Regions from separate parts of the Streptomyces cynarae genome, predicted to be linked through region 3. Evidence: predicted binding sites of a transcription regulator. Region 3 holds the regulator's gene; each other region holds the start of a gene.
The links. The regulator HrcA, encoded in region 3, represses chaperone genes, less so after heat shock. The targets are predictions, from matches to a motif close to TTNGCACTCNGNNNNNCNGAGTGCNAA.
Positions count from the first base shown of each region.

Region 1: a site for HrcA is predicted at 1,504-1,530, ahead of groL (chaperonin GroEL). Genes of this name have one in related genera too.
Region 2: a site for HrcA is predicted at 1,455-1,481, ahead of groES (co-chaperone GroES). Genes of this name have one in related genera too.

Region 1 covers NZ_CP106793.1:4,124,783-4,128,031, forward strand. The annotation lists gene groL (chaperonin GroEL) at 1-1,343, opposite strand, end outside; gene N8I84_RS18855 (cold-shock protein) at 1,696-1,899, opposite strand; gene N8I84_RS18860 (MoaD/ThiS family protein) at 2,349-2,624, opposite strand; gene thrC (threonine synthase) at 2,677-3,249, opposite strand, start outside.
Region 2 covers NZ_CP106793.1:5,262,766-5,266,014, forward strand. The annotation lists partial or broken gene N8I84_RS24235 (polysaccharide deacetylase family protein) at 229-420, shown strand; gene N8I84_RS24240 (polysaccharide deacetylase family protein) at 662-1,225, shown strand; gene groES (co-chaperone GroES) at 1,628-1,936, shown strand; gene groL (chaperonin GroEL) at 2,054-3,249, shown strand, end outside.
Region 3 covers NZ_CP106793.1:2,985,801-2,989,049, reverse strand. The annotation lists gene N8I84_RS13975 (DUF3097 domain-containing protein) at 1-104, opposite strand, end outside; gene N8I84_RS13970 (MBL fold metallo-hydrolase) at 139-873, opposite strand; gene hrcA (heat-inducible transcriptional repressor HrcA) at 1,071-2,090, shown strand; gene dnaJ (molecular chaperone DnaJ) at 2,091-3,227, shown strand.

The sequences.
Region 1 (3,249 bases), 1.1 Mb from region 3:
GGGGCGGTCAGGGCCTTGCGGACGATCTCGGCGCCGACGGCCTCGTCACCGTCGAGGTCCAGCTTCTCGAAGGAGTTCTGCGCCGCCTGGACCAGGGCCACGCCACCACCGGCGACGATGCCCTCCTCGACGGCCGCCTTCGCGTTGCGGACGGCGTCCTCGATGCGGTGCTTGCGCTCCTTGAGCTCCACCTCGGTGGCGGCACCGGCCTTGATGACGGCCACGCCGCCGGCCAGCTTCGCCAGGCGCTCCTGCAGCTTCTCGCGGTCGTAGTCGGAGTCGCTGTTCTCGATCTCGGCGCGGATCTGGTTGACGCGGCCGGAGACCTGGTCGGCCGAGCCGGCACCGTCGACGATGGTGGTCTCGTCCTTGGTGATGACGACCTTGCGGGCGCGGCCCAGGAGGTCCAGGGTCGCGTTGTCCAGCTTGAGGCCGACCTCCTCGGAGATGACCTCGCCGCCCGTGAGGATGGCGATGTCGCCGAGCATGGCCTTGCGGCGGTCACCGAAGCCCGGGGCCTTGACGGCGACGGACTTGAAGGTGCCGCGGATCTTGTTGACGACCAGGGTCGACAGAGCCTCGCCCTCGACGTCCTCGGCGATGATCAGCAGCGGCTTGCCCGACTGCATGACCTTCTCCAGCAGCGGGAGCAGGTCCTTGACCGAGGAGATCTTGGAGTTGGCGATCAGGATGTACGGGTCGTCGAGGACGGCCTCCATACGCTCCATGTCGGTGGCGAAGTACGCCGAGATGTAGCCCTTGTCGAAGCGCATGCCCTCGGTGAGCTCCAGCTCCAGACCGAAGGTCTGCGACTCCTCGACGGTGATGACGCCTTCCTTGCCGACCTTGTCCATGGCCTCGGCGATCAGCTCGCCGATCTGGGTGTCGGCGGCGGAGATGGAGGCCGTGGAGGCGATCTGCTCCTTGGTCTCGACGTCCTTGGCCTGCTCGAGCAGGGCGGCGGAGACGGCCTCGACGGCCTTCTCGATGCCGCGCTTCAGGCCCATCGGGTTGGCACCGGCGGCCACGTTGCGCAGGCCCTCGCGGACCAGCGCCTGGGCCAGCACGGTCGCGGTGGTCGTACCGTCACCGGCGACGTCGTCCGTCTTCTTGGCGACTTCCTTGACCAGCTCGGCGCCGATCTTCTCGTACGGGTCCTCGAGCTCGATCTCCTTGGCGATGGAGACACCGTCGTTGGTGATCGTGGGGGCGCCCCACTTCTTCTCGAGGACGACGTTGCGGCCCTTGGGGCCGAGGGTCACCTTGACGGCGTCCGCGAGCTGGTTCATGCCGCGCTCGAGGCCGCGCCGCGCCTCCTCGTCGAACGCGATGATCTTGGCCATGTGAAGTGGTCCTCCCAGGACTGGGGGTGATTACTTCGGACCGCGCCCGCGCCCGCGACGGACGGCCCCGACCGGAGGTTCCTTGCCCCACCCGGTCCGCGGCCTCACCGACCCGGTCCTTCTGTTGTCACTCTCACCTTCAGAGTGCTAACGCCAATGATTAGCACTCGCCCCTGCCGAGTGCAAGCGGCTCTCGGGGACCGGAGGGTGAACTCGGGAGCATGATCCGCAGGTGGACGCTGCTGCGCGCCCCCTGGAGGAGCCGGTGGCCGGACACGACCGAGGGGCCCGTACCCCGGACGGGATACGAGCCCCTCGACACGTCGAACAGTTCAGTCGTCGGCGCGTTGTATCAGGCGGTCACGCGGACCATGTCCGCCTGCGGGCCCTTCTGACCCTGCGAGATCTCGAACTCGACCCGCTGGCCCTCTTCAAGGGTGCGGTAGCCGTCCATCTGGATCGCGCTGTAGTGGACGAAGACGTCCGCACCACCGTCGACCGCGATGAAGCCGTACCCCTTCTCCGCGTTGAACCACTTGACGGTGCCCTGAGCCATGCCTAACTCCCCTATTACTGGCCCTTGCACAGATCCACACTTCGCGGATCCGGGTCAGACCTCACCCCCCAACGGTTGGGGGCGTGCGCCGGAACGCGTCGACCGCGGCTGAATGTATCTGTCCAACTGCCGTCTGCAACAGGTCAATCGGACGAGAATTCGGGGTCCGACCGGTCGGGAATGTACGGAGAATTCGCCTGAATTCAGGGCAAGTCGGGCCGGGCAAAGGGAATGAATGGCGCAAAAGCCCTGCACACTTTGGCTACTTCTTGTCGGGCGCGCGGCAGCTGATCGCGGACCCGGAAGGGGAGTCCGGGAGCGCGTTCCCCAACTGTACCCCGCTCAACCATGCAGAATTGCCCCCTCCGTTTCTCTCACGGAGAGGGCAATTCGATGAACTCTCGGTTACCTGCGTTACCGAGGGTAAGGATCGCGCGTCCGAACGACCGTCAGCCGCCCGCGACCGCCGGGATGATGGAGACGCCCGCGCCGTCCGGGGTGGCGGTCTCAAGGCCCTGCTCGAAGCGGACGTCGTCGTCGTTCACGTACACGTTGACGAAACGGCGCAGCTTGCCCTGGTCGTCCAGGACGCGGGCGGCGATGCCGGTGTGGTTCTTCTCCAGGTCGGCGATGACCTCGGCGAGGGTCGCGCCCTCGGCGGCGACCTCGGCTCGGCCGCCCGTGTAGGTGCGCAGGATGGTGGGGATGCGGACGGTGACGCTCATCGGGGGATGACCTCCGGTCGGGGTACGGCTGGTGGGTTGTGGCGGGCGGAGGTCAGACGAGACCGGCCTCGCGGAAGGACTCGAGGGTGGGACGGATCGTCGCGGTCAGCCCCGTGTCGGCCACCGCGTCCAGCGTCTTCAGACCGTCCCCGGTGTTGAGGACGACCGTCGTCCTCGCCGGGTCGAGGACGCCGTTCTCGATCAGCTTGCGCGTGACGCCGACGGTCACGCCGCCCGCCGTCTCGGCGAAGATGCCCTCGGTGCGCGCCAGCAGCTTGATGGCCTCGACGATCTGCTCGTCCGTCACGTCCTCCACGGAGCCACCCGTGCGGCGGGCGATGTCCAGGACGTACGGGCCGTCGGCCGGGTTGCCGATGGCCAGCGACTTGGCGATCGTGTTCGGCTTCTGCGGCCGTACGACGTCGTGGCCCGCCTTGTACGCCGTCGACACCGGCGAGCAGCCCTCGGCCTGCGCGCCGAAGATCTTGTACGGCTTGTCCTCGACGAGCCCGAGCTTGATCAGCTCCTGCAGACCCTTGTCGATCTTCGTCAGCTGCGAACCGGAGGCGATCGGCACCACGATCTGGTCCGGCAGCTCCCAGCCGAGCTGCTCGGCGATCTCGTA
Region 2 (3,249 bases), 2.3 Mb from region 3:
GTCGCGGTGTCGGCCCGCCGTGGCCGACGGTGGCTGGAAGGATCCGACACCATGCGACTCGTAGGACAAGATGACAAAAAGGGCGCAAAATGCACCGGTGTGCGTGTGTCGCGCTTGACGGGTCCTGGGCCGACGGTCGCGGCGCGCGCGGGCCTCGCCGTCCTGGCCGCCACCACCGTTGCCGTCGGGTGCACCGGTAGCGAAGGGGCGCGCGGAGCGCGCGGCGCGGACGAGGAGGTCCACGTCGACCACTGGGAGTACCCCGAGTGGGACCGGAGCCTGCACCCCGGGGACATCGTGCTGACGCACTTCCGCGGCCGGGCGGACTGGAACGGCACGATGCCCGACGTGATCCGCGCATTTCTGAAGAAGGTGACCGACGACGGGTACGCGGTGGCCCGTCTGGAGGACTACCTGTGAGGGCACGGCGGCTGCGCGCACTGCTGGCGGGGGTCCTGGCCGCCGCGGTCCTGGCCGGGACGGCGGGCTGCGCCCAGTCGGTCGACCCCATCGAACGGCTGGGCAAGAAGGCGGCGCAGAGGGTGCGCAGGTCGTACGGTCCGCACGACGGGGCGTACCGCCACTGGGGGCTCACCGCCCCGCTCGCTCCCGCGCCCCGGCCGCCCGCCGCCTGCCCCGGCACGCCGGCCCGGAGCAGGGACTGCCGGAGGTCCTCGACCGCGTCCCCACCCGCGACAAGGTCGTCTTCCTCACGTACGACGAGGGCGCGGAGCGGGACCCCCGGTTCGTCGAGATGGTCCGTGACCTGCGGCTGCCCATCAGTGTGTTCCTCACGGACACGGCCGCCGGACCGGCGTACGCGCGACTCGCGCGGCTACGGGCGGCAGGGGCGACCATCGAGAACCGCACCCCGGACCACGCCGGACTGCGCGGCCGGCCCTACGCGGAGCAGCGCGCCCAGATCTGCGCCGGGCGGGACCGGCTGCGCTCCCGCCTGGGCCGGCGCCCCGTTCTGCTGCGCCCGCCCTACGGCAGGTACGACCGCACTACCCTCCGGGCCGCGGCGGACTGCGGTATCAAGGCCCTGATCCTGTGGCGTCCGACGCACGCCTATGGAAGGTCCACGGCCCTCCATCCGGGCGACATCCTCCGCCCCCACGAACCGGGCCGCCCCCTGGCCTCCCTGACCTCGGAGACGACCCGCGTCCTGCGCCGCCTGCAGGCGAGGGGATTCACGGTGGCCCGCTTGGAGGACTACCTCTGACGCCCGCCCCGCGTGTCAGCGCCGGGCCGACGACGGACGCCCGCGAAGAACAAGCCCGTCTGGGGGTCCTCCCTGCTCGAAGAGCTCGGGGGAGTCCGAGGGGGAGTCTGAGGACGAGGCCGTCAGGCCGATAGAGGGGTCTGGGGGCGGAGCCCCTGGGACAGCCACCGCACCCGGGTGCAGAACGCACCCCGGGCAACCGAACTCAGTCACGGCGCGCGCCGCGGCATTGGCACTCCGCTTGACCGAGTGCTAATCGCGGTCATAGTCTCGGCTCTGGCACTCGCCACCGGAGAGTGCCAACAAAGCGACGGGCAGGTCCGGCACCCGCGACGACGGATCGACCTGGTCGCCACCTCAGACAGTTAACCCCGTGAGATCTCCGAAGGGGGAGGTCGGATCGTGACGACCGCCAGCTCCAAGGTTGCCATCAAGCCGCTCGAGGACCGCATCGTGGTCCAGCCGCTGGACGCCGAGCAGACCACGGCCTCTGGCCTGGTCATCCCGGACACCGCCAAGGAGAAGCCCCAGGAGGGCGTCGTCCTGGCCGTGGGCCCGGGCCGCTTCGAGGACGGCAACCGCCTTCCGCTCGACGTCAAGGTCGGCGACGTCGTGCTCTACAGCAAGTACGGCGGCACCGAGGTGAAGTACAACAACGAGGAGTACCTCGTTCTCTCGGCTCGCGACGTGCTCGCGATCATCGAGAAGTAAGTCACCTCAGCATTCCTGCTGTGAGCTGCGCCCCTGGCCCCCGCGACCGATAAGAAGCCGGGCGCCCGGGGCGCAGTTTCTTTTTCACCCAAGATTTCCGAGAGGGCTCCCGCTGCCATGGCGAAGATCCTGAAGTTCGACGAGGACGCCCGTCGCGCCCTCGAGCGCGGCGTCAACAAGCTGGCCGACACGGTCAAGGTGACCATCGGCCCCAAGGGCCGCAACGTCGTCATCGACAAGAAGTTCGGCGCCCCCACCATCACCAACGACGGCGTCACCATCGCCCGTGAGGTGGAGATCGAGGACCCGTACGAGAACCTCGGCGCCCAGCTGGTCAAGGAGGTGGCGACCAAGACCAACGACATCGCGGGTGACGGCACCACCACCGCCACCGTGCTCGCCCAGGCGCTGGTGCGCGAGGGCCTGCGGAACGTCGCCGCGGGCGCCTCCCCGGCCGCCCTGAAGAAGGGCATCGACGCCGCCGTCAAGGCCGTCTCCGACGACCTGCTGGCCACCGCGCGCCCGATCGACGAGAAGTCCGACATCGCCGCCGTCGCCGCGCTGTCCGCCCAGGACCAGCAGGTCGGCGAGCTGATCGCCGAGGCGATGGACAAGGTCGGCAAGGACGGTGTCATCACCGTCGAGGAGTCCAACACCTTCGGTCTGGAGCTGGACTTCACCGAGGGCATGGCCTTCGACAAGGGCTACCTGTCGCCGTACTTCGTGACGGACCAGGAGCGCATGGAGGCCGTCCTCGACGACCCGTACATCCTGATCAACCAGGGCAAGATCTCCGCCATCGCGGATCTGCTGCCGCTGCTGGAGAAGGTCATCCAGGCCGGCTCCTCCAAGCCGCTGCTGATCATCGCCGAGGACCTCGAGGGCGAGGCCCTGTCCACCCTGGTCGTCAACAAGATCCGCGGCACCTTCAACGCGGTCGCCGTCAAGGCCCCCGGCTTCGGTGACCGCCGCAAGGCGATGCTGCAGGACATGGCGGTCCTCACCGGCGCCACGGTCGTCTCCGAGGAGGTCGGCCTCAAGCTCGACCAGGTCGGCCTGGACGTGCTGGGCTCCGCCCGCCGCGTCACCGTCACCAAGGACGACACGACCATCGTCGACGGCGCCGGCAAGTCCGAGGACGTCGCGGGCCGCGTCAACCAGATCAAGGCCGAGATCGAGACCACGGACTCCGACTGGGACCGCGAGAAGCTCCAGGAGCGCCTCGCGAAGCTGGCCGGCGGCGTGTGCGTGATCAAGGTCGGCGCCGCCACCGAGGTGGAGCTGAAGGAGAAGAAGCACCGCCTGGAGGACGC
Region 3 (3,249 bases):
CCCGTGCGCGGCTCCTCCACCACCAGACCGGGGTCCGCCGGGACCTCCGGCACGGGCTTCGGCTTCTTCCACGGAGGGGTCAGATCCGGAGAGTACTGGCGCATTCGAGTGACGATAGGAGAAGACGTCCTCGAGGTGCTACGACACGCCGAAACGGGACGCCAACTCGTCCCGCTGGGCCCGTACGAACCGCGCGTCCACCACCGCCCCGTGCCCCGGGACGTACGCCGCGTCCTCCCCGCCCAGCTCCAGCAGCCGGTCCAGGGCCGCCGGCCAGTGCGAGGGGATCGCGTCCGGGCCCGCCTGCGGTTCGCCGGACTCCTCCACCATGTCCCCGCAGAACACGACCTCCGGGTCCCCGGGGACGAACACCACCAGGTCATGGGCCGTGTGGCCCGGGCCCACATTCGCCAGCAGCACCTGGACCCCGCCCAGGTCCAGCGTCCACTCGCCGGAGACCTGGTGGTGAGGGCGGACCAGTGCGTCCGCCGCCTCGGCCGCCTCCGCCGGGTCCAGACCGTTGCGGACCGCGTCCGCGACCAGTTCCCCCCGCCCGTACGCGAGCACCCTGTCGATGCCCACGGCTCCGAACACCTCCGCGCCCGCGAACGCCGCCGCCCCGAAGACATGGTCGAAGTGCGGATGGGTGAGCGCGAGATGCGTCACACGCCGGTCTCCGCCGAGCGGCTCCAGCAGCCGCTCCGCCGCGCCGCGCAAGCGCGCGCCCTCGGACAGGCTCGACCCGGCGTCGACCAGCAGCGCCGCGTCGTCGCCCACCACCAGCCCGGCCGTGCAGTCCCAGACCGGCAGCCTGGTCCGCCCCGCACGCGCCCCGAGCGCCTCCCACCCCGAGCCTTCCCACAACACCGTCATACGGCGACGCTATCCGCAGGCGCCCCACCCGGCAGGACAGGCCGGTACAGGTCGGTAACACCTCGGCACGGCACCGGTGCCCGCCCTTGCCGGGTGTGTACCCGACAGCCGTACACTGGGCCGGGGAATGCTGGCACTCGCAAGTGCAGAGTGCCAGGGGAAGCGCCAAGGGGACATGACCGCTGGAGGTGTGCGCGATGCTCAGTGAACGCAGGCTCGAGGTGTTGCGCGCCATCGTCCAGGACTACGTCGGCACCGAAGAGCCGGTGGGTTCCAAGGCTCTCACCGAGCGGCACAACCTCGGCGTCTCCCCGGCCACCGTCCGAAACGACATGGCCGCGCTGGAGGACGAGGGGTACATCGCCCAGCCGCACACCAGCGCAGGACGCATTCCCACGGACAAGGGCTACCGCCTCTTCGTCGACAAGCTCGCGGCCGTGAAGCCGATGAGCCCGCCCGAGCGCCGCGCGATCCATAACTTCCTGGAGGGCGCCGTCGACCTCGACGACGTGGTGGCGCGCACGGTGCGGTTGCTCGCACAGCTCACCCGGCAGGTCGCCGTCGTGCAGTACCCGTCGTTGACGCGTTCGACCGTGCGCCATGTGGAGCTGCTGTCGATGGCACCCGCGCGTGTGATGCTCGTGCTGATCACGGACACCGGCCGGGTCGAGCAGCGCATGATCGACTGCCCGGCGCCGTTCGGCGAGACGTCGCTCGCGGACCTGCGCGCGCGGCTCAACAGCCGGGTCGCCGGCCGCCGCTTCGCGGACGTCCCGCAGCTCGTGCAGGATCTGCCCGAGGCGTTCGAGGAGCCGGAGGACCGCGGCACGGTCTCGACGGTGCTCTCCACGCTGCTGGAGACGCTCGTGGAGGAGACCGAGGAGCGGCTGATGATCGGCGGCACCGCGAACCTGACCCGCTTCGCGCATGACTTCCCTCTCACCATCCGCCCCGTCCTGGAGGCGCTGGAGGAGCAGGTCGTGCTCCTCAAACTGCTGGGTGAGGCGAAGGATCCGGCCATGCGGGTACGTATCGGCCATGAGAACGCGCACGAAGGACTCAACTCCACGTCCATCGTCTCCGTGGGCTACGGTTCGGGCGGCGAGGCAGTAGCGAAACTCGGCGTGGTCGGACCGACCCGCATGGATTACCCGGGAACGATGGGAGCGGTACGAGCGGTGGCACGGTACGTCGGACAGATCCTGGCGGAGTCGTAAGTGGCCACGGACTACTACGCCGTACTCGGCGTGCGCCGCGACGCGTCGCAGGAAGAGATCAAGAAGGCGTTCCGCCGGCTCGCCCGCGAGCTGCACCCGGACGTCAATCCCGATCCGAAGACGCAGGAGCGGTTCAAGGAGATCAACGCCGCGTACGAGGTGCTCTCGGACCCGCAGAAGAAGCAGGTCTACGACCTCGGCGGCGACCCGCTGTCCCAGTCGGGCGGCGCCGGCGCGGGCGGCTTCGGCGCGGGCGGCTTCGGGAACTTCTCCGACATCATGGACGCGTTCTTCGGCACGGCGTCGCAGCGCGGTCCGCGCTCGCGCACCCGCCGGGGCCAGGACGCGATGATCCGGCTCGAGATCGAGCTGGACGAGGCGGCCTTCGGCACGACGAAGGACATCCAGGTCGACACGGCCGTCGTCTGCAACACCTGCAACGGCGAGGGCGCCGCGCCGGGTACGTCGGCGCAGACGTGTGACATGTGCCGTGGCCGCGGTGAGGTCTCGCAGGTCACCCGGTCCTTCCTGGGCCAGGTCATGACCTCCCGGCCGTGCCCGCAGTGCCAGGGCTTCGGCACGATCGTCCCGAACCCGTGCCCGGAGTGCGCCGGTGACGGGCGGGTGCGCTCACGCCGGACGCTCACCGTGAAGATCCCGGCCGGTGTCGACAACGGCACACGGATCCAGCTCGCGGGCGAGGGCGAGGTCGGCCCCGGCGGCGGCCCGGCCGGCGACCTGTACGTCGAGATCCACGAGCTGCCGCACCAGACGTTCCAGCGCCGCGGCGACGATCTGCACTGCACGGTCACCATCCCGATGACGGCGGCGGCCCTCGGCACGAAGGTGCCGCTGGAGACGCTGGACGGCCTGGAGGAGGTCGACATCCGTCCCGGTACGCAGTCCGGGCAGTCGATCCCGCTGCACAACCGCGGTGTCACGCATCTGCGCGGCGGCGGCCGGGGCGACCTGGTGGTCCACGTCGAGGTCCAGACGCCCACCAAGCTGGACCCCGAGCAGGAGCGGCTGCTGCGCGAGCTGGCGAAGCTGCGCGGCGAGGAGCGGCCACAGGGTCAGTTCCAGCCGGGGCAGCAGGGGTTGTTCTCTCGGTTGAAGGATGCGTTCAACGGGCGTTGAGGTGAGCGCTGGCGTGGGCCGG